One region of the Streptococcus sp. ALY_211 genome, then DNA from elsewhere that is predicted to be linked to it. Evidence: predicted binding sites of a transcription regulator. Region 1 holds the regulator's gene; the other holds the start of a gene.
What was found. Region 1 encodes Rex, which represses fermentation and respiration genes when NADH is low (regulators of the CRP and FNR family bind a similar motif). Its sites were predicted from a motif close to TTGTGAANTANTTCACAA; they were not measured.

Region 1 (10,868 bases):
TGTTACTTTTTATTTGTAAAAATAAAAAATGGCATTGACAGGAATTGGTAATTACCGTATAATAATTTCTGCATTGGGGTATAGCCAAGCGGTAAGGCAAGGGACTTTGACTCCCTCATGCGTTGGTTCGAATCCAGCTACCCCAGTTTTTGTTTTATACCGTGCCGGCGTGGCGGAATTGGCAGACGCGCTGGACTCAAAATCCAGTGTCCTCACGGACGTGCCGGTTCGACCCCGGCCGCCGGTATAAGTAGATAATTACCAGCACCCTTAGCTCAACTGGATAGAGTACCTGACTACGAATCAGGCGGTTAGAGGTTCGACTCCTCTAGGGTGCATATTATTGGTCAAAAGCCCACTGGGGGCTTTTTATTATTATCTTTTATCTGATTTTATTGATGTCAATAGCTATGATATGAAGAATTTTCGACTAGGCAGGAGATCTTCATAGTGGTAAAATAGTGGAGAATGAATTTATAAACTAAAGGAAAAATCTATGGAATATTATAACGTAGGTAAGATTGTTAATACACAGGGTCTTCAGGGCGAAATGCGTGTCTTATCAGTTACTGATTTTGCAGATGAACGATTTAAAAAAGGTGTGATTTTATCATTGTTTGATCCTAAGGATCGTTTTGTGCAAGATGTTGAAATAGCTAGTCATCGTCAGTATAAAAATTTTGATATTATTAAGTTCAAAGGGATGTATCATATCAATGCGATTGAAAAATACAAGGGCTATATGCTTAAAGTGTCAGAGGATCATTTGACAGATTTAGAGGAAGGTGAGTTTTATTATCATGAAATTATAGGTCTAGAGGTTTATGAAGACGATCGATACATTGGTGTGATTAAAGAAATTCTCCAGCCCGGTGCTAATGATGTTTGGGTTGTGCGGCGTCAAGGGAAACGTGATCTCTTATTGCCTTATATTCCCTCTGTGATTCTTGATATCGATGTAGATGGTAAGCGTGTAGATGTCAATATCTTAGAAGGATTAGATGACGATGAAGATTGATATTTTGACGCTTTTTCCAGATATGTTTGCGCCATTGGAGCATTCTATCGTAGGAAAGGCTCAGGAAAAAGGATTATTGGAAGTCCATTATCATAATTTTCGTAACTATGCTGAAAAGTCCCGTCATGTCGATGATGAACCCTATGGTGGTGGGCAAGGGATGCTACTGAGGGCGCAGCCAATTTTTGATACAATGGATCAGATTGAAGCTGTTAATCCTCGGGTGATTCTTCTAGATCCTGCTGGGCGTCGATTTGATCAGACTTATGCTGAAGAGCTAGCCCAAGAAGACGAGCTCATTTTTATTTGTGGTCATTATGAAGGTTATGATGAGCGGATTAAGACACTAGTAACAGATGAAATTTCCCTAGGTGATTTCGTATTGACTGGTGGTGAGCTAGCTGCTATGAGTATTGTAGATGCTACTGTTCGTTTAATACCAGATGTCTTAGGTAAGCAGGCCAGTCATCAAGATGATAGTTTTTCATCTGGTTTGCTAGAATTTCCTCAGTATACGAGGCCCTATGATTTTCGAGGCATGAAGGTTCCAGATGTTTTAATGAGTGGTCATCACGATAATATTCGTCAGTGGCGTATAGAGCAGAGTTTGAGAAAAACGTTAGAACGTCGCCCAGACCTTTTAGAAACTTATGAGATGTCGCCAGAGGAAAAAAGGATTTTTCAATCTATTAAGGATGAAATTGATTAAGGGAGGAAACAATGTCTGAACACGACATAAGAGATATTACTATTATTGGTGGCGGACCAGTTGGACTATTTGCCGCTTTCTATGCTGGTTTACGTGGCATGAGTGTGGCTATCATTGAGTCACTTTCTGAACTCGGTGGTCAGCCAGCTATTCTCTACCCTGAAAAAGTCATTTATGATATTCCAGCTATTCCAGCTGTAACAGGTGCTCAATTAACGGAGCAGTTAATTCAGCAGTTAGATCGCTTTAAAGATAGGACGACTATTTATCTTAAGGAAGAAGTAGAAACTTTTGAAAAGGTTGATGGTATTTTCCATATCACAACTAATAAAGCTAAGCATTATAGCCGTGCTATTGTTATTGCCTGTGGAAATGGGGCTTTTAATCCACGCCAGCTAGGGCTAGAGGGGGAGAAAGACTATGCAGATCACAATCTGTTCTACAATGTCTGCAATTTAGAGCAGTTCGCTGATCAAAATGTTGTGATTTGTGGTGGTGGTGATTCGGCAGTTGACTGGGCTCTACATTTAGAGACTATTGCTAGGAGTGTCACCTTGGTACATCGGCGTGATGCCTTTCGTGCCCATGAGCATAGCGTTGAGCAGCTTAAGGGATCTTCGGTTAAGGTGCTGACACCTTTTGTGCCAGTTGAGCTTAGGGGAGATGACGGTAGAGTTGTCGGCATGACTGTCCAAAAGGTCAAGTCAGACGAGGTTATTGATCTTAGTCTGGATACTCTGATTGTTAGCTTTGGATTTTCGACTAATAATAAAAATTTAAAAAATTGGGGGATCGATTATAAACGCTCCAGCATCTCTGTTTCTCCTGTATTTGAGACCAGTCAAGACGGTGTCTATGCTATTGGTGATGCGGCTGACTATGCTGGTAAAGTTGAATTGATCGCTACTGGCTTTGGTGAAGCTCCGACAGCGATCAATCATGCGATTAATTATATTTATCCTGATAGAAATAACCGGTCCGTGCATTCTACCTCATTGATCAAGGAGTGATAGGAACGTCAGATTTAAAAAATCTGACGTTTTTTGGTGGAATATGAATGAAAACGGTTGACATGTGATTAAAATAGCCTATAATAGAGAATGTAAACGATTGCAAGGGGGTGTCGATATTCTAAAATCTGAGCGCAAAAAGATTATTGTTTCAAAGATTCAATCCGAAGATTTTGTGACACTTGAGAGTTTAGTAGAGATACTTGATACCTCAGAATCTACTGTTCGAAGGGACTTAGATGAGCTTGAAGCTGAACATCAGTTGCGCCGTGTGCACGGAGGGGCTGAAAAATTACATAGTTTACAAGAAGAACTGACCAATCAGCAAAAAGCGATCAAAAACGTTCACGAAAAGAAGCGTATCGCTAAAGAAGCTGCTAGTCTTATTGAAACTGGTGAGGTTATCTTTATAGAAGCTGGTACAACTAATGGATTGTTGGTCAATGAGATCAACCGTCAAGATATTACGGTTGTTACAAATTCTCCCCAGCATGCTATTAGTTTGGCGAGTAAGAGTATTCCGACTATCATTATTGGTGGCAATGTCAAAGAAACAACTGATGCAAATATCGGTCCCATTGCTGTTAATCAGATTAGCCAGCTTAATTTTGATAAGGCTTTTCTTGGGACAAACGGCATTGATGAAGACTATCTGACAACTCCGGATATTTTTGAAGCTAGTATCAAGCAAGCCATTATAACTAGTAGTAAAGCTACCTATGTTCTCACTGATAGCACAAAGTTGGATCAAATTTCTTTTGCCAAGTTTGCTAAAGTGAACGAGGTGACTTTGATAGTGGATCGTTCGCCCCAGTCACTTGTATATACGTTGAAAGAGAAAACGGAGGTGGTAGAAGTATGATTTATACAGTAACCCTTAATCCTTCGATTGACTATATCGTTCGTCTAGAAAAAGTTAATATTGGAAGTGTTAACCGCATGGACAGTGATGATAAGTTTGCGGGAGGAAAAGGTATCAATGTTAGCCGTATTCTTAAACGATGCGGCATTGATAATACGGCGACTGGATTTATCGGTGGTTTTACGGGTAAATTTGTTGAGGAAGGCTTAGTAGCTGAAGATATTCAAACACGCTTTGTGACTGTTGATCAGGATACACGCATCAATGTGAAGATTAAAGCAGATGATGAAACTGAGATCAATGGTCAGGGGCCTCAGATTACAGATGCACAATTAAGAGAATTAGAAGCTGTGTTTGATCAACTGGGGTCTGAGGATACTGTTGTTTTTGCTGGATCAGCGCCCAGTAACTTAGGCAATCAGATCTATAATCGTCTGATTCCGCTAGTTCGTGAGACAGGGGCTCAAGTAGTGTGTGATTTTGAGGGACAGACTCTCTTAGATTCTCTTAATTTCCAACCACTTTTGGTCAAGCCTAATAATCATGAACTTGAGGCAATTTTTAATGTCAAGTTAGATGGTTTGGCGGATGTTGAAAAGTATGCGCGTGAGATACTTGCCAAGGGTGCCCAAAATGTCATCATCTCTATGGCTGGAGACGGTGCACTCTTAGTTACACCGGATGCTGCCTACTTTGCTAAGCCTATCAAAGGGCAGGTGAAAAATTCTGTTGGGGCTGGTGATTCGATGGTTGCTGGTTTTACTGGTGAATTTATTAAGTCAGCAGATCCAGTGGAAGCACTCAAATGGGGGGTTGCCTGCGGTACAGCAACTGCCTTTTCGGATGATTTAGCAAGTATTGAGTTTATTAAGGATACATATCAAAAAGTAGAGGTAGAAAAACTATGAAAATTCAAGATGTCCTAAACAAAGAGGTCATGCTTCTTGATTTGCAAGCGACTACCAAGGAAGCAGCTATCGATGAGATGATTGCTAGCTTGGTAGATAAGGGTGTTGTGACAGATTTTGATGTTTTTAAAAAAGGTATCATGGATCGTGAAGCCCAAACATCAACAGGCCTTGGGGATGGTATTGCCATGCCTCACAGTAAGAATAAAGCTGTGACGGAAGCAACGGTGCTTTTTGCTAAGTCTAGTAAAGGTGTTGATTATGAAGCATTGGATGGTCAACCAACAGATTTATTCTTTATGATTGCAGCACCAGATGGTGCTAATGATACGCATTTAGCAGCTCTTGCTGAGTTGTCCAAGTATTTGATGAAGCCTGGATTCGCAGATAGTTTGCGCAAGGTGACCAGTCCTGATCAAGTGATTGCAACTTTTGATGCAGAGGAAGAAAAAAATGAAGCGCAAGCAGCGCAAAAAGCTGCAGCACAGCAAGAAGCAGTCAATTCAGATAAACCGCTTATCGTTGCTGTTACGGCATGTACAACAGGAATTGCCCACACTTACATGGCTGAAGAAGCTCTCATCAAACAAGGTGAGGAAATGGGCGTCACCGTTCGTGTTGAAACAAATGGTGCTTCTGGTGTTGGTAATGCATTGACAGCAGATGAGATTGCAAAAGCACAGGGTGTTATCATTGCTGCGGATAAAGCTGTTGAGACTTCTCGTTTTGATGGTAAACAGTTGATTTCTAAACCGGTTGCTGCTGGTATTCGTGAGCCAGAAGTGCTCATTCAAAATATCTTAGATGGTAAGGGTGAAACTTTCCATGCAACGGATGCAGCTGCGTCAAGCTCTGCTGAGGAATCAAAAGGTCTGGGCAGTGCTTTCTATAAACACCTCATGAGTGGTGTTTCACAAATGCTGCCATTCGTTATCGGTGGTGGTATCATGATTGCCCTTTCATTCCTTATTGACCAAGGAATGGGTGTACCAAAATCTCAACTTAGCCACTTGGGTAATTATCATTTGATTGCAGCGCTTTTCAATCAAATTGGTAATGCAGCTTTTGATTTTATGCTACCTATCCTTGCTGGTTATATCGCTTACTCCATTGCTGAGAAACCTGGCTTGATTGCCGGTTTTGTAGCTGGTAGTATGGCTAAAATAGGATTGGATTACAGCCACATTGTCCATTATGATAAATTTGCTTCAATTACTTCGGAAAACAAACTTACAGAAGCAGTTAATAAAATCGTTTCTGGACAAGTACCTTCAGGATTTCTTGGAGCCTTGGTTGGTGGTTTTCTAGCTGGTGGTGTTGTTCTTCTTCTAAGGAAGTATATAAAAGTTCCACGTTCACTTGATGGTATTAAATCTATTCTTTTATTACCATTACTTGGTGTTGCTATTACTGGTTTCTTGATGCTCTTGGTGAATATCCCAATGGGCGCTATCAATACAGCCTTGAACGACTTCCTCCAAGGATTGTCTGGTGCGTCAGCTATCTTACTTGGTTTGGTTGTTGGTGGTATGATGGCCATCGATATGGGTGGACCGTTCAATAAGGCTGCTTATATCTTTGGTACAGGTACACTGGCTGAAACAGTAGCAAGCGGTGGTTCTGTGGCTATGGCAGCAGTAATGGCTGGTGGTATGGTACCGCCATTGGCTGTCTTTGTGGCTACTCGCTTATTCCCTGCTAAGTTTACACAAGAAGAACGTGATTCAGGTTTGACTAATATTGTTATGGGCTTATCATTTATCACAGAAGGCGCTATTCCATTTGGTGCTGCTGACCCAGTTCGTGCTATTCCTAGCTTTATGGCTGGTTCAGCTCTTACAGGTGCCTTAGTTGGTCTATCAGGCATTAAGTTGATGGCTCCACACGGTGGTGTATTCGTTGTTGCTCTAACGACTAACTGGTGGCTCTATCTTGTCTATGTCGCTATTGGTGCTATTGTATCTGGTATACTCTTTGGAGTGTTACGTAAGGCAAAATAATTTAAGAAATAAATAGTAGAAATGGTTAGAAATTTTTATTTCTAACCATTTTTTTGATTTTATTTTACGAATATATAGATGGAGGATATTATTATGTATACTATTGGAATTTCAAATGATGCCTTAAAGCCCAGAGAGCGTTTAATGGCTCAAGGGGCAGAAGAACTCAGTCATCAGGAACTATTAGCGATTATATTACGTACTGGGACAAAAAAAGAGCCAGTCTTATCTTTAGCTAATCATATTATTAGTCAGATGGATAGCTTGGCTGATTTTCGTCAACTCTCTTTAAAAGAGTTGCAAAAGCTTGATGGTATAGGACCTGTGAAAGCTATAGAAATCAAGGCGATATTAGAATTTTCAAGACGTGTCAACAATGCAGTGCCTGAAAAGCGTGAGCGTATCCTTTCTAGCAGTCAATTGGCCAAAAAAATGATTGAGGAGTTGAGAGATAAAAGGCAGGAACATTTAGTTGCTCTTTATTTAGATACCCAGAATCGTTTGCTCAAGCAGCAAACGATCTTTATTGGCAGTGTTCGTCACTCTATTGCTGAGCCACGTGAAATTCTTCATCATGCTTGTAAGTTGATGGCGACTTCACTGATTGTTGTCCACAATCATCCTTCGGGGCAGCCACGTCCTAGTCATCATGATATTGATTTTACCGAAAAAATAAAACGATGCTGTGACGACTTAGGAGTAGATTTCCTAGATCACATCATCGTTGGTAGTAAAAGTTATTATAGCTTTCGAGAAAGGAGTGACTTGATTCTTTAGAGCTCGTTAACAAAATAATCAAAGAGCTGTTGATCTGCAGAGCGATGATTTAAAAGTAATTCAGGATGCCACTGAACTCCCATGAAATGGATGTCTGGATTATTGGATTGAACAGCCTCTATTGTTTTATCATCAGGATCCATAGCTATCACATCTAAAAATGGTGATAATTCTTTGATACTTTGATGATGAAAAGAATTTATTTCTGTGGTTTTTCCATAAAATTCCGCTAGTTTTGAGTCCTCTTTGACAGACATACGATGGTAGAGGTAGTCACTAGGTTCATCTTGCCAATGATTTTCAATCGCCTGGTTGAGACTTCCCCCCAGTGCCACATTCATCAGCTGAGTACCACGACATACTGAAAAAATAGGTTTTTCTTGCCGGATTGCCTCATCAATGATAGCAAATTCAAAGATGTCCCGTTTTCGTAAAAAGTCATCATCACTTGCAGTATTTTCTTCATGATAGAAGTCTGGGTCAATGTTTTGACCTCCGATTAAAAGAATTTTATCTACCTTTTCGACATAATCTTTAGCCTCTTGGGGGGGTCCTATAGGAATAAGCAGAGGAAGTCCACCTGCACGTTGTACACCCTGGATGAATCCTGTTGGTGCATAACTCCACATAATACCTGTATTGGGATTGGGTCTTTCATTTGTTGTAATACCAATAATTGGTTTAGGGGCCATAGATATCCTCCTTTAAATGTTTTTTCTATTAATCCTGATTCATAAAATAGAGTAGAGTTTGTAATTCACTGGTTAAATCGACATACTGGACAAAGACACCTTTAGGTAGATCTAAATTGACAGGTGAGAAACTCAAGATCCCCTTGATACCAGCTTCTACTAGCTGTTCAGATACTTCTTGAGCCTTGATGCTAGGTACTGTTAGGATAGCTGTTTGGCAGTCTGAATTTGCCAGTTTTTCCTTAAGGCTTGAGATGCCATAAATAGGAATATCATCAGTAGTTTTAGTTCCTACCAGCTCATTATCATCTGTATCAAACGCCATGATGATTTTCATTTTATTGCGCTCATGGAAGCGATAGTGAAGAAGTGCTCTTCCCATATTGCCACAACCTACTAGAGCAACATTGGTAATAGAATGATCATGGAGAATATCTGCAAAGAAGTTCATCAATTTTTTGACATCATAGCCGAAACCTCTACGACCGAGCTCACCAAAATATGAGAAATCTCTACGTACGGTAGCTGAGTCAACACCAATTGCTTCAGCAATTTGTTTAGAACTTGCTTTTTCAATATTTTCTGCGTTAAAGCGCTTAAAAATTCTATAGTAGAGTGAAAGTCGTTTTGCTGTCGCTTTAGGGATGGATTTGTCAATGGCCATATGATCAACTCCTAATTTCATTTAAAATTCAACTAGATTATAAACTAAGTTTGTGAAAACTGCAACAAATTAACTAATATAAAAAACCTATAAATAATATAGGTTTTAGCTATCAACTCTTTCTTTTGTAAAAATATCGCGTTCTACGAGACTGTCCATTAGAAAATAAAATTTATCTTGGATAATGTTCAGCTTGTTATTTTTAAAAATATTGACTTGACGTAGCCCTGACTGGTCTGTAATGATTAATTTAAAGGAAGTGAGGTCTTTATTGACCGTGAGCTTCAAAGGAAAGCCATTACCAGAATTAGGAATTTCTTCGAGAAGTCTATTCAGTTCATAGTGACCAAGCTTGTTTTGTTCAAAAGTAGTATCAATTAACGTATACTTTCGGACATTACTTGTAAGGGTGTAACGATATAGGCAATCATCAAGGTGGATAGTTTTTTCAAAAGCCATTGTTAAGAAAGTATCTCCTTTAATTTAGTAGTGAGTTGTTCAACATCTTGTGGCAGGGTTTGATCTGAGAAGCTGATTCGAATGGATTCATGAAGTCTATCTGAATCATTACCATAGTAAGCAGCAAGTACATGACTAGGATCAACAGTGCCGGCTGTGCATGCTGATCCTGTTGAGACAGCTATCCCAGATAGATCCAGCTGGGTTAGAAGGAGGCCATTATTGCTAGATGGAAAACCAATATTGACAACATAGGGTAGCATATTATCTGTTCCATTGAGGTAGTAGTCCATATTAGCTAGGTTGGATAAGAGTTGTTCTCTTAAATTACTGACATGTTGGTAGTGGTTAGTCATATCTTGATAGGCTTCTGTCATAGCTTGAGCCATACCAGCTATCCCTACCATATTTTCTGTGCTTGCTCGTCTTTTATCTTCTTGCTCACCACCATGTAGGAGAGAATCCATATGTAGAGGGTGAGCATAGAGGAATCCAACTCCTTTAGGTCCATGAAATTTATGAGCAGAAGCAGATAAGAGATCAATCCCTAGCTTTTCTGGATAAATAGCTATTTTCCCTATGACTTGAACGGCATCAACATGAAAGACAGCTTGATGGTCAGCCAATAATTCTCCAAATTCTTGAATCGGAAGGAGATCACCTGTTTCATTGTTAGCAAACATGGTACTAACGAGAATGGTATCGTCTCTCAAAGCTTCTTTGAGGCTGTCTGTAGTGATTTTATTTTGGTCATTTGGCTGGAGATAAGTCACCTCAAAACCAAAACGGCTTTCAAGGTATTCCATGATGTTGAGAACAGAATGATGCTCAATAGCTGTTGTGATAAGATGCTTTCCCTTATTTTGATTAGCAAGAGCATAGCCTTGTATAGCGGTATTGTTAGCTTCTGTACCGCCCGATGTGAAGATAATATTTCTAGGCTGAGTTTCGAGAAGTTCAGCAATAGTCTGTCGATTGTCTCGGAGTAAGTGACTGGCTGTACGTCCATAATTATGGATACTTGAAGGATTTCCAAAATTATTGGTCATTACATTGGTCATGGTTTCGATAACACCAAGGGTTAAGGGAGTTGTGGCAGCATTATCGAGATAAATCATCATTAATTGTCCTCACTATCTGCAGTATAAGTAAAGAGTGGGCTGAGCGGTTTGTGATTATGGATGCGTGTAATAGCATCTCCAATGAGTGAGCTAGCTGAGAGATAGGTTACATTGCTACAGATATTTTCTTTCGTTGCGACTGAGTCTGTGACAAGAATCTCTTTAATAGGAGCAGTTTCTAAGATATCAGATGCACCGCCTGCAAATAGACCGTGACTGGCGACAGCATAGATGCTTGAGGCTCCCTCACGTTCAACAATTTTAGCAGCTTCGGCTAAGGTTTTACCGGTATTTAAAATGTCATCAATCAAAATAGCTTTTTTACCGGTTACTTCACCAATGATATAGCCCTCTTCACGGTGCATATCATCTTGATCGTAGTCGATAATAGCGATAGGAGCATCTAAATATTCAGCTAAACTGCGTGCCCGCTTGATGCCTGAATTTTTGGGGCTTACCACCACAACATTTGAACCTGTTAGCCCCATATTAATATAGTGTTCAGCAAAAAGAGGAACAGTAAAGAGGTTGTCTACAGGGATATCGAAAAAGCCTTGCACCTGAACAGCATGAAGGTCGAGAGTCAAAATTCTATCAGCTCCTGCCTTGACGAGCATGTTGGCAACTAATTTAGCTGTGATAGGTTCA
Region 2 (19,457 bases), on a different contig from region 1:
ATATGGACACGTATTAGGTCTGGTTGGCCGTCCTGATCACTGTCGATACCAGTCTCGACGTAGACGACTTCACGGATGACTTGACTGATATCAAAGCTGGCTAAGCTCTTACCATTAAAGTAATGGTAGTGGTTATCAAGAGGTATTAACCCTTGACTGACTAATCGATCCAGCAGGGTCATACCTGTTTTTTGCCTGGTTGCTAAGAGTTGATGGAGATTTAGAAGCAGGCTATCTTTGTGATAATGGATGGGGAAGTTAATTTCTTGAATGAACTCCATGCTGTCTTCAAAGTCAACATGAGGGACAAATTCCAGAAGTTGCAGTGCCACGGTGTAGAAAATCTCTGGGCTTAGTTCTAAGTCTGATCGCAGAAAACTCAACAGATCCATAGTGGGGTGGGCAATTAACTGGCTAATAGGGATTTCTGGATCGGGATAATTAAAGAAAAAACGATTGAGGAAGGCTTCGAGGTTGCTTTTGGGATCTTGATCTAATTGATAAGGAAAGCCAAGCTCCTCTAGCTCTTTGAGAGCTGTGTCGGCTTGGGTTGGTAGATAGGAAAATTGATTATAACGCATAATGTCCTCCCTGTGTATCAGGTTTTTCTTACTGTAATAGCTTTACTTTATCAATTATACTTGATAAAATGGTAACTGTCTAAAACTTGAAAAGAAGAAGGGAATGACTAGACATATGAATGAATTTTTTAAAGAGGCCTTGACACATCAAGCGCTGTTGAATTATGTAACGGAAGTTATCGCTACGGCCTTGATGGTGATGCTAGGAAATGGAGCCGTTGCGAATGCAGAACTGAAAGGAACTAAGGGTAGTGGAGCCGGTTGGTTAATGATTGGCTTTGGTTATGGTTTTGCTGTTATGATGCCAGCGCTTATGTTTGGTACAGTATCAGGTAACCACATTAATCCAGCCTTTACGATCGGATTGGCAACAGCTGGTTTGTTTGATTGGACCTTTGTTCCTGGCTATCTCCTTGCTCAGTTTATCGGAGCCATCCTTGGTCAAACTATTTTGGTTTATGCTCTGTCAGCTTATTTCCAAAAAACAGAAAATCCAAATAGTATTCTAGGCTCATTCTCAACAATCTCTGCATTAGATGATGGCAGTGTTGAAAGTCGTCGTCAGTCCAAGATCAATGGCTTTATTAATGAATTTGTTGGTTCATTTGTCTTGTTCTTTGGGGCTTTGGCATTGACTAAGAATTATCATGGAACCGAAATGATTCGTGATCTAGCTATTAAGCAAGGAACTACTTATACGGAAGCTATGAATAGTGTTAATGCTCAGGCTGGTCCTATCTTCTCAGGGTCTATTGAAGGTGCTCATATTGGTCTTGGATTCTTGGTCGCAGCTCTTGTTATTTCACTTGGTGGTGCGACAGGTCCTGCCCTTAATCCGGCGCGTGACCTTGGTCCACGTTTGGTTCACCATTTTATGCCGGTGACAGTCCTTGGTAAGCACAAGGGTGACTCTAAATGGTGGTATGCTTGGGTGCCTGTTGTAGCGCCTATCCTTGCCGGTATTATTGCGGCAGCAGCCTTTAAGGCACTTTACCTATCTTAATGATATAAATAAAAAGAGTGGGATAAAAATCATCTCTGAATGATTGATTTCTATCCCACTCTTTTTGTGCTGTATAAAAGGTCTGGTTTAATATTGGAGATAAGATTTTATAAGGTTGGATAAGATACGTTTCGGTGGGTATTTAGGCTTGCTAAAGCTATTACTTGTTTGACTAAACTGTGCTTTTCCTATACATTAATTAAATAGATAGGGCTGAGAACTTTTGTCTCAGCCTTATCTATTTATTAGTTGCTTTTTACTAGTGTTTTGATAGAGGTTGGCGCTTGATGAGGGAAGAGCGGATCAGCATAACTCCTGTGAAGATAACGATACCAATAATAAGAGTTTTTAGGGCATTGATGTCAATACTGGTCAGGAATTTAACCGCTAAGAGAACTCCGGCCACTCCTCCGATGACGATGCCAGCAAAACCAGTCCAATTAACCCGATCTTCCTTGATAAATTGGCTACTAGAAGCAACCATGATCATAGCAGCGTCCAGCATCATTACTGGCATGGCGATGACTGGGCTGAGTCCCATGAGAGAAAAGAAGATTAATTCTGGTGCGTAGTTTCCTAGCCCCATGGTCATGAGAATACCGATAATAAAGTTGTATACAACCCCTATGATCAACCAGACGCCATGGAGACCATGAACAGCATCTGATAAGTTTCCTCCTGGATTTGATACCATACGATAGATCATGATGATGGCTGCTATGATTAGTAGGCTTCCTAGAATAGCTTGGACTAGGCGCTCGTTCCAGTTCTTGGTTAAGCGGGTTCCAAAAAGGGCACCAATAAAAGAAGCAGCAGCCATTGAAATCAAGGTCAGGGGCTCAACTCTGACAGCAGTGATAAAGCAGAGGGCTTGTACAATAACAGGGATGACATGGACAGTATTCATGGTACCTGGGAGCTTGCTATCATCGTCATTGATTTTGGTGATTTTTAGCAAGGTCGTCGTGGTTGCAAAAGAGCCAATACCTAGTGTATCTAGCATATCGGTTAAAAAACCTATCCATAGACCTGTAAAGAATCGGCTAAAGACATTGATTTTTTTGTGCTTAATATGGAAGTAAAAGCGCAGGATGATAGCCAGCATGGAGATAACCAAAAGGGCTTGGATGAGGTGTAAAATGATATCTTTATTCATAGTATAAGTTTACAGAAAAAACAGCTAATAGTAAACTCTTTTTTTAGCTGCACAATATTTCTTGTCAAATAAGATCATTTTGACTACAATGGAACTAATAGTTGGGGGGCATAGGCTAGTGCTCTTTATGCCTGCTAGAAATTTAATAAAGGATAGAATAATTATGACACTATTTGATGGTATCCGTTTATCAGCTCCTTTCTTGCGTGTGAACAATCGTGAGATCAATACTCGCTTTTACCGTGACCAACTTGGCTTTAAAGTCATCAAGGAAGAAAGTGCTATGGTCTTTTTTGGTGGTCATGTTGAGAAGGAAGTACGACTGGTTACAGAAGAGTCTCCATCGTTTACTGTTCGAGAGGTAGAGGGAACAAAAAAGTTACAGACGATTTTTGTTAGAGTGTCCGATCCCAAGGAGATTGAGGCTCTCTTAGCGAGAGGAATTGCTTATACTCAACTCTATAAAGGTGAGCATGGCTACGCTTTTGAAATCTTTTCTCCAGAAAACGATCGTTTTGTTCTTCATGCTGAGGATGATGTAACTAATTTGAAAACTGTAGATGGTGAGGAGCTTAGTTTTGCTGCTGGAGATGATACTTTTGAAGGCTTGTCGGCCTTTAGTATAGACCGTCTGGTTCTCAATGTTGCTCAATTAGACAAAGAAACTGCTTTCTACGATTTATTTGATGGTGTAGATGTTTTACCAGAATTGGTGGAAGCTCAGGGTGAGGATCTTGCCGCTGCTCCCAGTGAGGTTTGGGATCTCGAATTGATCGAATATCAAGTGGAAAAGGATTATGATTTATCGGCCCTGAGAGATTATCTGCTTGATCATGGTCAAGAAGTTTACTTAGATCGTGCCCAACGTGTCCTTGTTGTAAGCGCTCCTAATCAGATAGAGGTATGGTTTAATAAATGAAAGCTATTTTAGATAAAATTGAATCACAAATTCAGGCTGGTATCTATCGAGGTGCCAGCCTGGCGCTTTATGATGGTGAGTGGCAGGAATACTATTTAGGAACTCAAGATGGCCATCGAGCGGTAATACCTGACTTAAATTATGATTTGGCTAGTGTTTCCAAAGTGGTTGGTGTTGGGACGGTTGTGATTGAGATGATTGATAAAGGGATGCTGGCATTAGATCAACCCTTGCATTTCTATTATCCCGATTTTAAGCAGGAAACAGTAACGATTCGCCAGCTGCTAACCCATACCTCAGGTATTGATCCTTTTATTCCCAATCGTGATCAGCTAGATTCTGACGAGTTAAAAGCTGCTATAGGTGAGATTAGGGTGACTGATGATTATAGCTTTCGCTATACGGATATTAATTTTATACTGCTGGGCTTTATGCTAGAACATATGACAGGCATGGATCTGGATCAGCTCTTTTATGAACGTGTTTTTGCACCCTTTCACATGACCCGTACCCAATTTGGTCCGGTTGATCAGGCCGTTCCCACTCTCAAAGGGGGTCCTGAGGGTTTTGTGCATGATCCTAAGGCAAAGATTTTGGGAAACCATATTGGCTCTGCTGGTCTCTTTTCTACGATCAAGGATCTGGAATACTTTTTAGACCATTATCTCTCTGGAGATTTTGCCCGTTTTCTCAATCATAACTTTGCGCCATCTGGGGATAAGGAGCGTAGTTTGGCTTGGGATAAGCAAGGGGATTGGTTATTACATACTGGTTATACGGGAACCTTTATCATGTACCACCGTCAGGCACAAAGGGCTGTTATTTTTCTTTCCAATCGTACCTATGATAAGGATGAACGTGCCCAGTGGATTATGGATCGCGATGAGTTGATTGCTGTTATTAAAGAAGAACTTAGTAGACAGTAAGGGATATTTAATTTTTGTAGTCAATAAAATGATTAAAGAGATTATGAAATTTTTTATTTTCTTTCATAATCTCTATTTTAATAATTATTATTCTTTGAATTTTCTAAATAGTTTTCTTTTCTGGGAAAAAGAAAGGCTAGTACTAGTAAGAACAGCAATGGCAATAACCACAGTTTATATATTGAAATATATGCATTTGACATATTTGGTAAGTTGTAAACCGAAAGATTATTTAATCGGGAAGTTACCATAGACATAAATACAGAAACTCCAAAAACAGAACCAATTTGTCTAACAACACTAATAACGCTTTGAGAAGCAGTTAATATTTCTCCTGAAAAATCTGAAGCCGCCAAAACATTTATTGGTCCAGCAATAATACCGAAGCCAATCCCTAAGATAAATGTTGCCAGGGTAATGGATGAAATTTTAGTAGCATCACAATGTGTTAGTAAATAATAGGATAACAAAATCGAGAACAAACCAACAAAAACTAACAATCTTGGACCAAGTTTATTAATCAGTAAACTTCCCACACCCCCGAATAAAAAGACTGTAATTGACATTGGTAGTAAAATCAAAGCAGCATCCAGCTCAGTTTTATTTAAAACAAGAGTAAGATAGGTTGGTAAAACGACAATAACTCCAATATAAAAAAATTGAGCAACGAAAGCGATTGACGAAGATACTGTGAAGACTTTCTTTTTAAAAAGTCCTAAATCAATCATAGGATAATCCACATGATTTTCCACACCAATAAATAGTACAATGGAAACAAGGGCAATAACTAAACAAGTTAAAGTTTTCGAATCACTGATCCCCCACTCTCTATATTTAATCAAGCCTAAAGTTGTTGCGAAAAGTCCCAACATAGAAATAAAACTGCCAAACCAATCTGTTTTTATATCTAAAACTTTCTCTACAGCTTTATATGAAATAGCCAATAGAATAATAGCAACGATAGCAATTGGGATGTTAATAAAGAAAATCCAATTCCAAGATAAGTTATCAGTAATAACTCCCCCCAGAGTAGGACCAATCGCAGCAGCACCCCCTTGAGTCAGCCCTAATGCCGCCACCACCTTAAACCTATCTTCAACACTCCAGGTTGAAATTCCTAAAGAATTACCAACTGGTAATAAAATAGAGGCTCCAAAACTAGCAATTATTCTGCCACTAATCAACTGATAAAAACCATTAGATAACCCTGAAAGCAAGCTACCTATTCCAAATAATAGAAATGCAATAATTAATAATTTCTTTTTACCATAAATATCTGCCAATCTGCTTAAGGGAATTGTAAAAGTTGCAAATACAATCGTATAAGCATTCAAAGCCCAAGATAACTTATCTGTACTGACATTTATCCCTACTTTAATTGCAGGTAAAGCAATATTCATAATCGTTGTATCCAACATGACCAAAAAGATACCGAGACACATTGCAGTTGTCAACATTACTTTTTTTAACATAGAACCCTCCTTAAAAATGAGTTATCACTCATGTTTTTAATGATATATCTTCTAGGGGTGATTGTCAATAAAAACATGAAAAAACACTCATATTTTTGAGTGGGTGATAACTTGGTTTTTTTTGAAAATATGATAGTATAACAGTTAATATAGTTAAATAATATTATTGATAAAGTGGGTGTAGAAATGGTAAACGAAGTGAGAATTCCCTCTCAGAAAAGGAGTATTGATAAGTTAAATAGAATATTAGAGACATCGAAACAACTCTTCTCTGAAAAAAATTACTTTAATGTCACAACAAATGAAATTGCAAAAGAGGCGGGTGTATCTATAGGTACTTTATATTCTTATTTTTCTGATAAAGAAGCAATTTTAATATCATTGCTAGATGATTATAATAGTACATTTATCCGTTTATTTGATGATATTAATAATCAAGACTTTCTAAATTTATTTAAAAAAGATCCTAGACAATGTTTAGAGATCTTGGTCGATAAATTGGTAGAAAATGAAAATGAAGATTTTCATACTCAAATTGAAATGCTAGCATTGACGATACCTAAAGTTAAACTAATATTAAAAGAGCACAATTCCAAAGTGAAAGATTTAACATATCAATGCTTTTTATATTATACTGGTTGTAGAGAAAGTCAAAGGTTAAAGGTTCTTTCTGGGGTAATTTTTGATTTTATTTCATCTATTGTAGATGAATTGTTGTATTTTGAGCGCTCAAAAGAGGAGCAAGAACTATTGAGATCAACTGGTATAGATTGTATAATGCTTATTATTAATAATACGATTGAACTAGGTATAAGAAAATAATTTATAGAGATTTGTAATTCTCAGTATGATATTATCTCAATTTTATAAATTGCTAACAGACGGTTTGTTTTAACTTTTAATTTTATAAATAAGAGTTATGATCTAGAGAGTTTGCTACATTCATGATCCTCATAAGTTGGTTTGTGGATATTTATCACTCATTCGACTATATAGTACGATTTATAAACATAGCAAAAAGACTTTGCCATTAAGTTAGGCAAAGTCTTTTTGCTGATAGCTTCTATTTTGCTTGTCCTGAGAGAGCTTCAGCAGCGTCATCCATTGAGAGGACTTCATGGAAGACACGTTGTGTCAATTCAGTCTTTTGTTCCTTAGTCAGGTACTTAGTGTTGACACAGTATCCAGAGATACGAACGATGACATCTTCCCCGCTCATGATCTTGTCGTAGACATCTTTGAGGTCCATGACATTGAGGTTGACGTGTTGGCCACCGTTTTCAAAGTAACCATCAAGGATAGTGACCAGGTTATCAACTTGTTCTTCACGAGTCTTACCAAGAGCACGTGGTGAAACTTGGGTCGTCAATGAGATACCATCGGCTGCGTAAGCAAAGTCGAGGCTGGCAAGAGAGTTGAGATTTTGCAACCAGCCACCTTTAGCCTTGTTAGATGGGTTGGCACCTGGTGAGAAGAATTCCAACTTAGATAGGTTGACAGTGCCATCTTCATTGAGGTAGACACCTTTGTGGACTGGTGAGTTACCAGTTTGTTTAGAGTAAGCCACGTTAGATGTGATAGTCAAAAGTGATACGGTTGCTTCTGCATTCTTGTAAAGCTTGTGACTGCGAAGACGAGTTGTGTAGGCTTCAATCAACCATTCTGCTAGTTCATTAGAACGAGGGTCATCTTCACCCCAACGTGGATAGTCACCGGTTGTTTCGTAATCGTAGATGTAGCCGTCTTCATCACGGATTGGTTTAACAGTAGCGTATTTAATGGCTGAAAGGGTATCAACGGTATTGGCAAAACCACAGATACCAAATCCCATGTTGGCTCGTTGATGAGTTGGCAGGAAGGCCATCTGAACAGCTTCGTAGTTATACTTATCAGTCATGTAGTGAATGATATTGAGGGCATCTACGTAGGTATCTGTTAACCAATCGAGAGATTTTTCAAAATTAGCTTTAACGGTGTCGAAGTCCAGTACTTCGTCACGAATAGGCTCGATATCGAAGACTTTGTAGTCTTTATGAACGTCATCGTAACCACCATTGAGGCCAGTGAGAAGAGCTTTCAGGACATTTACACGAGCACCGAAGTATTGAATGTTGTGACGTTGCTCTTCATTTTCTGGGTCGAGCGGTGAGACACAGCAGGAGATACATGACATTTCACCATAACCGTCTTTAGCCATTGTGGTTACACCTTCATATTGGATAGAAGAGTGCTTGTGGCTCATGTGCATGCAGTAGTGACGGAAAGCGTATGGCAATTTGTCAGTCCAAAGAACAGTCAAGTTTGGCTCTGGTGAATTACCGATGTTGTCCAATGTATTTAGGAAACGGTAGTCCATCTTGGTGACACGGTGACGGCCATCGGCTCCCATACCAGCCATTGAAGTGGTGATAAAGGTAGGATCACCAGAATACAATTCATCGTAGGCTTTGGTACGGGCAAATTTGACCGTACGTAGTTTCATGACGAAATCGTCGATAAATTCTTGAATTTCGCTTTCAGTATAGGTACCACGTGCTAGGTCACGCTCAGCGTAGACATCGAGGACGATTGGGACACGACCAAGTGATGTAGCAGCCCCGTTGATCACGCGAGCAACAGCCATGAAGGCAATGTTTGTCCATTGAACAGCTTCCTTAGTATCGTAGGCTGGACGACGAACATCTACACCGTAGAGATCTCCTAATTTAACAACATCTTGCAGGGCTTGATATTGTAAGTTGACTTCTTCACGCAGACGAATAGTTTCTTCGTCAATTTCAGTCAAAGCATTCCAGTCGTTGACTTTTTCTTGCATGAGGTAGTCAGCGCCGTAGAGAGCTAGTCGTGCATAAACTCCGATGATACGACCGCGTGAGTAAGCGTCTGGTAGGCCTGTGACAGTGTGGGCATGGCGGGCACGACGAATGTTTGAAGTATAGGCACGGAAAATACCGTCGTTAACAGTTGTGACATGTTTTGTGAAAATTTCATGGACAGCTGGATCAGGTTCATAACCATGTTCGGTCAAGGCAGTTTCTGCCATACGGATACCGCCCTTAGGCATGAAGTTGAGCTTGAAAAGTTCATCATTTTGGATACCGTAGATCACTTCTTGATCTTTATCTATATATCCAGCTCCAATTCCTGCGATTGAAGTGGGTTGAGTATCCATAGGAAAGCGGCCTTGAGCTTCGTAGCTAGCCTTGGTATCATCGACGATTTTCTTGATGTGGAGGGTGCGCTCCGTAGGACCAGCTAGGAAGCTTTCATCACCGTCATAAGGGGTGTAGTTTGCCTGAACGAAGCGTGCTACACTAGCCTTTTCTTTCCAATCTGTACCTTTGAAGCCTTCCCAGGCTTTTTCAAAGACATCTGTGTTTGTTTTTACAGTAGCCATAATCCATCTCCTAAAATTTCTAGTAGCTATTTGCTACGTCATTATATCTTCAGTATACCATATGGTAACCGCTTTCACAACGAAAAAGTGGAAATTACCTGCATTTGTCACTATAAATTTTTGGATTTAAAGCTGGTCAATCAGTCAGCGATGTTGTATAATAAACTAACGAAGTAAGAAAGGTTAATTATGCTTATTTTTCCCCTGCTCAATGATACTAACCGTAAAATTATTCATATTGATATGGATGCCTTTTTTGCTGCTGTGGAAGAGAGGGATAATCCAGACCTTAGAGGGAAACCATTGATCATTGGTGCCGACCCTCGTCAGACGGGTGGGCGGGGTGTCGTATCCACCTGTAATTATGAAGCTAGAAAATATGGCATTCACTCCGCTATGAATTCTAAAGAGGCCTTGGAACGATGTCCTCAGGCCGTCTTTGTTTCTGGTAATTACAAAAAGTATCGTCAGATCGGTCAGCAGATTCGGGAAATTTTTAGCCGTTATACTGATCTTGTTGAGCCCATGTCGATTGATGAGGCTTATTTGGATGTGACTGATAATAAATTGGGCATTAAATCCGCAGTCAAGCTGGCAAAGATGATTCAGTATGATATCTGGCGGGAGCTTCATCTGACTTGCTCTGCTGGTGTCTCTTATAATAAATTTTTAGCTAAGTTAGCGAGTGACTTTAAAAAGCCTAGAGGTTTGACACTGATATTACCAGAGGAGGCTGAGCACTTTTTGAGTCAGTTGCCTATTGAAAAATTTCATGGTGTTGGTAAGCAATCCGTCAAGCGTTTGAATGAGCTGGGTGTCTTTACAGGTGAAGATCTTTTGAATTTATCAGAGATGACCTTGATTGATCATTTTGGACGGTTTGGGTATGATCTCTATCGTAAGGCGAGAGGTATTTCTAATAGTCCAGTACGTCCTAATCGAGAGCGCAAGTCCGTTGGGAGTGAACGTACTTACGCCAAACTTTTACTGTCTGATGAGGATGTTAAGGCAGAGATTTCCAAAAATGTTAGGCGGGTGGCGGCTACTTTGGAAAACTATCATAAAAGAGGGCGGGTGATTGTGCTAAAGGTGCGTTATGCCGATTTTTCTACAGTGACCAAGCGACATAGTTTGGAGCAGGCTACTCAGGATGCTGATGTGATTGAGCAGGAGGCTCATGCTATTTATGATGAGATTGAAGGCAAAGAGGCTACGGGGATTCGTTTGTTGGGGGTAACAGTGACGGCTTTGGAAGGGCGTCAAGAACCTATTAAACTGGATATTTAATAGGTTGTTGCTAAATTTTACTAAAAACGAGACTGAATCATGTTTCAGTCTCGTTTTTAGTAAGTAATGTGAAGCACATAACTTCTAAACATAGAAAGATTAGCTAGATTAGGAAGGAGTATTATTGTCTTAGTTTTTTGTCAGGGTTTTTAGTAAGGTATTGAGGAGTTTTCCAGAGCTGTGAGCTGATATGTAATAGGCTAGATAGATCAACTGGGTCATAATAAAGAGCAGACCGCTGTCTGAGATAAGAGCGAAGATGATATTGATGGCGCAGAGGGTATAGCCTAAGAGATAGGGCCAATCTGATACTAGCTTGTGGTTTTTAATTTTGGCTTGGTTGATAAAGGCTAGAATCATGATGATGGTATTGATGACAATATTGACCATTAAGTTAAAGATATAGTTACCAGGAAGTTGTCCTAATACGTCATAGATAGATTTTTCTAGTTCTTTATCAAGTGTTATATCTTGGGAAATGAGAAATAGGCTAAGTGCTAAGGTGAAGAAGAGGATCAGATTGAGGATCAGGTTGATTAGATGGGCGATAGCGATCGTCCGATTTGATTTTTTGAAGATAGTGATCAAGTCACTGATGGGGATCATCATGGCTGATGCTCCTTTCTAGATCGTTTACGGGTTTATCTTAAAAAAGAGAGCGATATCCTCAGGGCTCAGTCCGATCATGGGATCAATACTGTTGAGATTTTCTGCTGTGAGGATATGAGCCTGCTTGCTATCAGCCTCGTTTGGTAAGTCTGTCTGAGGAGAGCTAGCTTCATGATTGGAGCCAGCCAGTTCTAGGCTATCAGACTGAGAAGAGGTCGGGTGGCTAGCTTGAGGGGTGCCAAAGCGTTCAACCAGATAAGTCTTGCGCTTGGTACTTTGGTGTTCAATCGCATAAGTGAAGGCACTGAGTTCTCCTAGCAAGATTAACTTACTCTTTGAGCGGGTGATGGCTGTATAGATGAGATTGCGCTGGAGCATGCGGCCGCTCTGGCGTGTTAATGGGAGGATGACAACTTGAAATTCACTACCTTGCGACTTGTGGATAGACATGGCATAGGCTAGAGTAATTTTGTGCCATTCATTGCGGGGGTAAACGACTTGGCTACCATCAAAATCTAAGTAAATCTCATCCTGCTTGCTTTCGGTGTACTTGCCGGGGATTAGGTCTGTAATGGTCCCAATATCACCGTTAAAGACATTGAGTTCAGCATCATTGATCAAATGAAGAACCTTATCACCGGTACGAAAGACAAGATCGTTAAAAGAGAATTCCTCTTTATTGACCTTAGGATTGAGGAGATTTTGCATCAAGGTATTGAGTGAGTTGATACCTGCCTGTCCCCGGTACATAGGCGCTAGGATTTGAATTTCTTGGGCTTCGATGCCACTCTTGAGAGCAGATGTCACGATCTTTTCTATCATGGCTGGAATCTGCTGGGCTTGTGCTTCAAAGTAAGAACGATCAGCTTTTTTCTGGGTGAAATCAGGGGGGAGCTGGCCTTGGCGAATCTGACTGGCTAAGGTCACAATGGTGGAATCTTCAGATTGTCGGAAGATCTTAGTCAAGGCGATTTGTGGTAGATTTGGGACCTTGAGGAGATCTGCTAGCACTTGGCCGGGACCTACTGATGGGAGTTGGTCACTATCTCCAACGATAATAACTTGCGTATTGGATGAGATACTAGATAGGAGCTGGTTGGCTAACCAAGTATCAACCATAGAAAATTCATCGATAATAATCAAGTCACAGTCAAGGAAGTCTTCAAGCGTTTGAAAGTCGCTACCATCGCTTGTCAGCCCTAGGTGGCGGTGAATTGTGGCAGCTGGAAGTCCTGTCAATTCATTCATCCGGCGACTAGCACGGCCTGTTGGGGCCGTTAAGATAATGGGAAGTTCCTTAGCCTCAAGGTCAATCTTGTGTAACTGAGCATAGGCATGGATGATTCCGTTGATGACGGTTGTTTTTCCAGTACCAGGTCCTCCTGTCAGGAGAAATACCTTGCTGGTCAGAGCTTTTGTGATGGCCTCTTTTTGGATTTTATCGTAGCTGAGATCAAAGTCCTCTTCTATGTCAGTGATCGCTTGGTGTATTTGTTGGATAGATAAATCCTTGAGCACGGGCATGTCTAGGATACGCTGAAGATTGGTTTTGATCCCTTCTTCAGCGTGGTAGAGACTGTTTTCAAAGATACGAGTGTCTATATGTTGAACCTTGTCTTCGGCGATAAGCTGGGTCAGCTCTTGGGCTAGGAGGGTGGGGTTGAGTTCGATTTGTCTAGCATCTTCCAATAGATCGACGGCGTACTCCAGTAGATCCCGAGCTTCAACATAAGTGTCTCCTCGTTCAATAGAGAGCTCGCTTAGGCTGTGGATGAGACCTGCTCGAAAGCGCTTGGGAGAGTCGCTTTCGATCCCTAGCTGTCCAGCTAGATTATCTGCAATTTTAAATCCAATGCCTTTGATATCTTCGACTAATTGGTAAGGGTTTTCCTGAAGAATATCCAAGGTCCTGTCTTTATAGTGTTCAAAAATATCGATGGCCTGACGATTAGAGAGACCATACTCTGCCAACTTAGACAGGACTTGTTCTGTACCATAGTTGCTCTTCAGTTTAGCGATAAAATTAGCTCGGCTAGCTTTAGATAGACCGGAAATGCTAGTGAGTTTTTCTGGCTGGGACAGGATTTTGTCGATAGTGTTGTCATCCCCATAGGCGTCAAGGATACGTTGGGCTGTTTTTTTGCCGATCCCTTTAAAGTTATCGCTTGAAAAATAGTTGATCAAACCTGCTGATGTCAGCTGGGCACGCTCATAGCGTTGGGCTTGGAGCTGGATGCCATATTTGGGATGTTGGACGACTTGGCCCCAAAAGGTGTAGTCCTCGCCTTCCATAATATCAGCCATGGTACCTGTGATGATAATTTCTAGCTCATCATAGTCCTCATGGTTGGTTTCTTCAATTTCTAAAAGGAGGATCTTGAAAAAATTACTGGTATTTTCAAAGATCACTCGCTCAACGGTTCCTGAAAAATAGACTTGATTCATAGATTCCTCACTTAAAAGGGGTTACGTTAGAATATGAAAAAAAGAGGAGAGAAGATGGATCATTCCTCTTTTTATGTAGTCTTTTTCTGATGGCAGTCTACTCGACTGTTCCAATAGCAGTGAATGGCCAGAGGCGGAATTTAACCTCACCTATAATGCTGTCTTTTTTAAAACTACCGACGGCACGGCTATCCTTAGAAGCGATCCGATCATCTCCAACGAGGAAGTACTCGCCTTTTTTGACTTTAACTGTAAAGTTAGAGTTACCGTTGGTATCAGTTGTGAAAGCCTTGGCACTTCGAGCTTGCTGTTGGAAATAGCTATTATAGGAATAGGTCGATTGCAGGCGATCTTTTTTTAATTCTTTTTGATAATCACTTAGGTAGTCTTCATCAGTTTTTTTGCCATTAACATAGAGAGTATCATTTTTGTAGGTGATGGTATCACCGGGCATACCGATGACACGCTTGACAATTTTTTTGTTTTCTCCTTTTTCTTTCTCAGAGGCGACAACAATGTCAAAGCGGTCTATCTTGGCTGTTTTGATGATGAGGAGACGGTCTTTTTCCGCTAGGGTTGGATCCATGGAGTGGCCACTGACCGTTACGATATTCCAAATATAGAACCAACTGAGGAAAAGTACTAAGGCAAGAGCAATCGTACTTCCCCATTCTTTGAGAAAAAGGAGGTAGGGGGATGGTAGTTTAATAGATTTTTCTTGGGTCATGAATTTTTATCCTTCTTAGTGTCGTAGTGTTTGTGCTTTTTTTGTGTTAGCAAAATGGAGCTTGGCCACTTGGGCGAGTCCTTGCATGCCATAAGCGGTCAATATCTGACTGGCTACTCGATCTGACTGGCTACCTGCTCCGCTGGGGAGATGATAACCAAGACTATCTCCTAAGGATTTGAGATTGTCAAGGAAGAGATCACGTGCGATAATTGAGCTGACGGCTACTGCTAGATATTTGCTTTCAGCTTTTTCCTCTAAGGTGATGGGCTCAGAAAAGTGGTTATGCTCATTTTTGAGATACTTCTGGTAATTTTTGGTGCTAGTAAAGGCATCGATGATGATACCGTCAGGTTCTTGCACATCCTTTAGAAGTAAATAGATTGCTTGATTATGAAGGGCTACCTTAACAGATACGGCATTGTGCCTTTTGCCAGGGCCGACCACCTCGTTATATTTAGGAGGCGCCAATAAGAGTGCCTTGTGGGGAATTTTCTCCTTTAATAGAGGGGCTAGTTGCTGGATTTTGGAATCGTTTAGGATCTTGGAATCAGCCACTCCGAGTTGTTTGAGAAAATCATGGTCAGCAGGTGTGACTAGGCTAGCGACAACAGCTAGCCCACCAAAATAAGAGCCGTTGCCTACCTCGTCAGAGCCAATGAGGGTTTCCTTGGTTTGATCTCGCTTGACTGTGATAGCGGGATCGTCTTCCTGGTAGCCGAAGGTCTGAGCTAGCTGCTTGGCCCCAGGTCCTTGAAAGACGATTTTCCCGCTGGAGTAGACCAGGACAGTTGTCCCTTCCAGCTTGGCTGCAAAGCTGACGTAAGGATTTTTATTGCTTACCTGATAAGGGGCGAGCCTTTTAGGGAGCTCCTTGGTTGAGCCTTCTCCAATCTTCATAACCAGCGTATTCATGTTTTCTATTTTATCATAAATAAGGCGCCAGTGGCCTCGATAATCTCTCATTTTCTGGTAAAATTTTCAAGGGATTTAGCCTGTTTTTAGGCTTAGAAGATGGCGGCGGTTTTGGTCGAGCTATGGTTTGATGAGCAGAGCTGGGATTTTATGAGGTGTTAAATTGTAGAAAGATCAAAATTAAGATATAATAGCTAGTACGAGGTATGTTATGACAAAATCAAAGAATCGTTATAAATTTACATTTGGGCAGAAGCCTTTGACTTTGACAACAGATAAAGATAATCTCTTTATGGAAGAGGTGGAGCGGGTTGCTCGTGAAAAATACGATGCCATCCGTGAAGCGCTGCCTGGTGCTGATGATGAAACCGTGGCGATCCTGATGGCTATCAACGCCTTGTCGACACAGCTCAGTCGAGAGATTGAGTTTGATAAAAAAGAGATGGAACTGGAGGAGTTGCGCAAGAAGGAGCTGACTTCTCTGACCAAGAATCGTAAGTTATCTGAGTTGATCGGTGAGGGAGATCTATGATTTCACTTTTCTTCTTGCTAGTATTAGCTTGGAATTTTTATGTGGGCTATCAGCGCAGTTTGAACCTGCAGATTTTTTATAGTTTGGGAGCTGTGGTAGCGACAATTTTAGCCTATATCTGGAAGGATGGCTTGGCACGGGCTATTACACTTTGGATACCTTATACGAATGCTACTGAGGATGTTCGTATGCGTTTTTTTACAGATCAAAATGTTTTTGACCTCAGTAGGATTTATTATACAGGTGTTGCCTTTTTGAGTATTTACGTAGCAGTTTATCTGATTGTACGTTTGCTCGGCATCTTTGTTCATGGCCTTAGGCGTATGATGCTCAATAAAGATTCCAGTTATAAATTGATCTCAGGGGCTTTGGCTGTTATGGTAACTTTTTACAGTTTAGGTGCTTTTTTCACCATCTTAGCTACCGTTCCAGATACTGGTGTTCAGGATTTTTTGGCTGATCATTGGTTGCTGCGCTTGATGATTTCAGTCTTTCCTAATGCTCTATTTCAGTGAGATCGGCTAGGAAATCTGATTCTTTATTCCCTAGGTATTAGATACCTAGGGAATTTTTTGTAGCGCTTGGGTGCAAAAGCTAGCCTTAGATGTGATTGACTAGTGATGTGAAAGGGTGCTTTTGTATAGCAGGTCTGACTCACAATCTCTTCAATTCTGATATAATAAACCATATGAATGAAAAAATTTTAGAAGCTTTAGAATTTACAAAAGTCAAAGATCAGTTTAAGCCTTATTTGCAGACAGAGGTTGGTCAGGAGGAGTTGGCTGAGCTCTTGCCAGAAACGAAGGCTGAGAAAATCCAGCTAGCCTTTAGAGAAATTGCTGATATGGCACAATTATTTACTGAGCACCATGGTTTTGCTATTGGCTCTCTTGCTTCTATCGTTGAGCCTATCAAGCGTCTGGAATTAGAGGCTGATCTCAATGTTGATGAATTATTGGCGATCAAGCGTATCTTAGAGGTGTCTGCGGAGATTGGACGCTTTTATGAAGGACTTGAAAATGTTGAATTGACAGCTTTAGATCGGCTCTTTGACCATATAGAGGCTCTTCCCAAATTGCAGGGCAGTTTGCAATCTGTCAATGATGGTGGGTTTATTGAGAGTTTTGCAAGTCCTCATCTTGAGAAGATCCGCCGCCGAATTCATGAGGGTGAGACTCAGGTTCGACAGGTTCTTCAGGAAATGCTCAAGACGAAGTCTGACAGCTTGGCTGAAAACCTGATTGCCAGTCGTAATGGTCGCAGTGTTTTGCCTGTACGTCACTCTCATCGCAATAAGATAGCAGGTGTTGTTCATGATATTTCTGCATCTGGAAATACGGTTTATATAGAGCCACGGGCAGTTGTCCAGCTCAATGAGGACATTACTCAGGCGAGGGCTGATGAGCGCCATGAGCTCCGTCGCATTTTGAGAGAGTTATCGGATTTGATTCGACCTCAAACTCAAGTCATCCGAAACAATGCTTGGTTGATTGGACACCTTGACTTTGTCCGTGCCAAGTATCTCTATATGCAGGATAGGAATGCTAGTCTCCCTGAGCTGAGTGATGATGGCACTCTCAATCTTATCAATGTTCGTCATCCTCTTTTGACTCATCCAGTGGCTAATGATTTGCATTTTTCAAGAAATGTGACTGTGATTGTTATCACAGGTCCTAATACTGGTGGGAAGACCATTATGCTTAAGACCTTGGGGTTGACACAGGTCATGGCTCAATCTGGTCTGCCTATCTTGGCTGATAAGGGAAGTCGAGTTAGCCTTTTTAAGGAAATTTTTGCGGATATTGGTGATGAACAGTCCATTGAGCAGAGCTTGTCTACTTTTTCTAGCCATATGAGCCATATCGTTGAGATTTTGTCAGAAGCTGACCAGGATAGTCTGATTCTCTTAGATGAGCTGGGGGCTGGAACGGATCCTCAAGAGGGTGCTGGCCTTGCTATGGCTATCCTTGAGCATTTGCGTTTGAGTGATATCAAGACTATGGCAACGACTCACTATCCTGAGCTCAAGGCTTATGGCTTAGAGACTGCTCATGTGCAAAATGCCAGTATGGCTTTTGATGTGGATAGCTTGAGTCCTACTTATCATTTTATGCAGGGAGTTCCAGGCCGTTCTAATGCCTTTGAGATCGCACGTCGACTAGGTTTAGAAACTGCCATTGTCAATGATGCAGAAGCTATGGTTGATCGAGATCATGATGCTAATGCTATTATTGAGCAGCTGGAGGTTCAAACTGCTGAAAGTCGCAAGCGATTGGATCATATTCGAGAGGTTGAACAGGAAAATCTCAAGTTCAATCGTGCTGTTAAAAAACTGTACAATGAGTTTTCTCATGCTTATGATAGGGAGCTGGCCAAGGCTAATGCTCGGATCCAAGATAGGGTGGATCAGGCTCTTGCTGAAAGTGATCAGATTCTTAAAAATCTCAATGAACATGCTCAGCTAAAGCCGCATGAAGTGATTGAGGCAAAGGGAAAGCTAAATAAATTGGCTCCAGGTGAAGATCTTTCTAAGAATAAGGTCTTGCGTAAGGCTAAAAAGCAAAAGGCTAAGCGTGCTCCTAAGGTGGGGGATGATATCATCGTTATTACTTATGGGCAACGTGGGACTCTTATCCATCAGCTAAAAGATGGTCGCTGGGAAGCTCAGGTGGGCTTGATTAAGATGACGCTGAAGGAATCTGAGTTTAATCTGGTAAAAAATCAAGAACAGGCAAGGACTGGTAAGAAAAAACAAGTTCATGTTGTTAAAAAATCTGCTGGTTCAGGTCCACGTGCCCGCTTAGATCTCAGGGGTAAGCGCTATGAGGAGGCCATGCAGGAACTGGATGAGTTTATCGATCAAGCCTTGCTTAATAATATGGCTCAAGTCGATATTATTCATGGTATCGGTACCGGTGTCATTCGTGAGGGAGTTACCAAATATTTACGAAGTCACCGTCACGTCAAGAGTTTTGGCTATGCACCGCAAAATGCAGGTGGATCAGGTTGTACGATTGCTAATTTGAGCTAATGAAGTGTGCACTTGAGTGTCGGGCTAGCAGTGGTTTGCTTTATGAGGGAGGCAGTGTATGAAAGGATTCACCCACAAGGTTCAATATTATGAAACCGACCGGATGGGAATTACTCATCATTCTAATTACGTGCGTTGGATGGAGGAAGCTAGGGTTTATTTTCTAGAGGCTGTGGGTCTGCCTTACGAGCAGCTGGAGGCAGATGGTATTATTTCCCCAGTGACCCATATTAACTGTGATTATAAGGCAACCTCAACTTTTGCTGATGAGATTGCTATTGACATTAGCGTCAGCACGCTTAAGGGAGCTAAACTGGGGTTTGACTATATTATGACTAATCAGAATGGACAGCTTGTTTGCCAGGCTCATTCTGAGCATTCATTCTTAGATGGTGATGGTCGTTTTGTGGCCATAAAGCGCATCTATCCAGAGTTCTATAAAAAGGTTCAGAGGCAT

Region 2: a site for Rex is predicted at 9,517-9,534, ahead of pflB (formate C-acetyltransferase). Genes of this name have one in related genera too.

Annotation. Positions count from the first base shown of each region.
Region 1 is NZ_JBZFUN010000016.1:601-11,468, reverse strand. Features, by position in the region: tRNA gene AC4HAJ_RS08495 (tRNA-Gln) at 75-146, shown strand; tRNA gene AC4HAJ_RS08490 (tRNA-Leu) at 164-247, shown strand; tRNA gene AC4HAJ_RS08485 (tRNA-Arg) at 265-338, shown strand; gene rimM (ribosome maturation factor RimM) at 497-1,018, shown strand; gene trmD (tRNA (guanosine(37)-N1)-methyltransferase TrmD) at 1,008-1,727, shown strand; gene AC4HAJ_RS08470 (NAD(P)/FAD-dependent oxidoreductase) at 1,739-2,737, shown strand; gene AC4HAJ_RS08465 (DeoR/GlpR family DNA-binding transcription regulator) at 2,856-3,599, shown strand; gene pfkB (1-phosphofructokinase) at 3,596-4,507, shown strand; gene AC4HAJ_RS08455 (PTS fructose transporter subunit IIABC) at 4,504-6,507, shown strand; gene radC (RadC family protein) at 6,601-7,284, shown strand; gene AC4HAJ_RS08445 (gamma-glutamyl-gamma-aminobutyrate hydrolase family protein) at 7,281-7,976, opposite strand; gene AC4HAJ_RS08440 (redox-sensing transcriptional repressor Rex) at 8,005-8,640, opposite strand; gene AC4HAJ_RS08435 (DUF1831 domain-containing protein) at 8,746-9,099, opposite strand; gene AC4HAJ_RS08430 (cysteine desulfurase family protein) at 9,102-10,217, opposite strand; gene AC4HAJ_RS08425 (ribose-phosphate diphosphokinase) at 10,220-10,868, opposite strand, start outside.
Region 2 is NZ_JBZFUN010000004.1:78,881-98,337, forward strand. Features, by position in the region: gene AC4HAJ_RS04890 (Xaa-Pro dipeptidyl-peptidase) at 1-581, opposite strand, end outside; gene gla (aquaglyceroporin Gla) at 697-1,584, shown strand; gene AC4HAJ_RS04900 (TSUP family transporter) at 1,844-2,740, opposite strand; gene AC4HAJ_RS04905 (CppA N-terminal domain-containing protein) at 2,904-3,659, shown strand; gene AC4HAJ_RS04910 (serine hydrolase domain-containing protein) at 3,656-4,585, shown strand; gene AC4HAJ_RS04915 (MFS transporter) at 4,663-6,057, opposite strand; gene AC4HAJ_RS04920 (TetR/AcrR family transcriptional regulator) at 6,244-6,879, shown strand; gene pflB (formate C-acetyltransferase) at 7,121-9,454, opposite strand; gene dinB (DNA polymerase IV) at 9,644-10,741, shown strand; gene AC4HAJ_RS04935 (hypothetical protein) at 10,871-11,350, opposite strand; gene recD2 (SF1B family DNA helicase RecD2) at 11,375-13,795, opposite strand; gene lepB (signal peptidase I) at 13,893-14,522, opposite strand; gene rnhC (ribonuclease HIII) at 14,538-15,437, opposite strand; gene AC4HAJ_RS04955 (hypothetical protein) at 15,649-15,969, shown strand; gene AC4HAJ_RS04960 (CvpA family protein) at 15,966-16,484, shown strand; gene AC4HAJ_RS04965 (endonuclease MutS2) at 16,658-19,000, shown strand; gene AC4HAJ_RS04970 (acyl-CoA thioesterase) at 19,059-19,457, shown strand, end outside.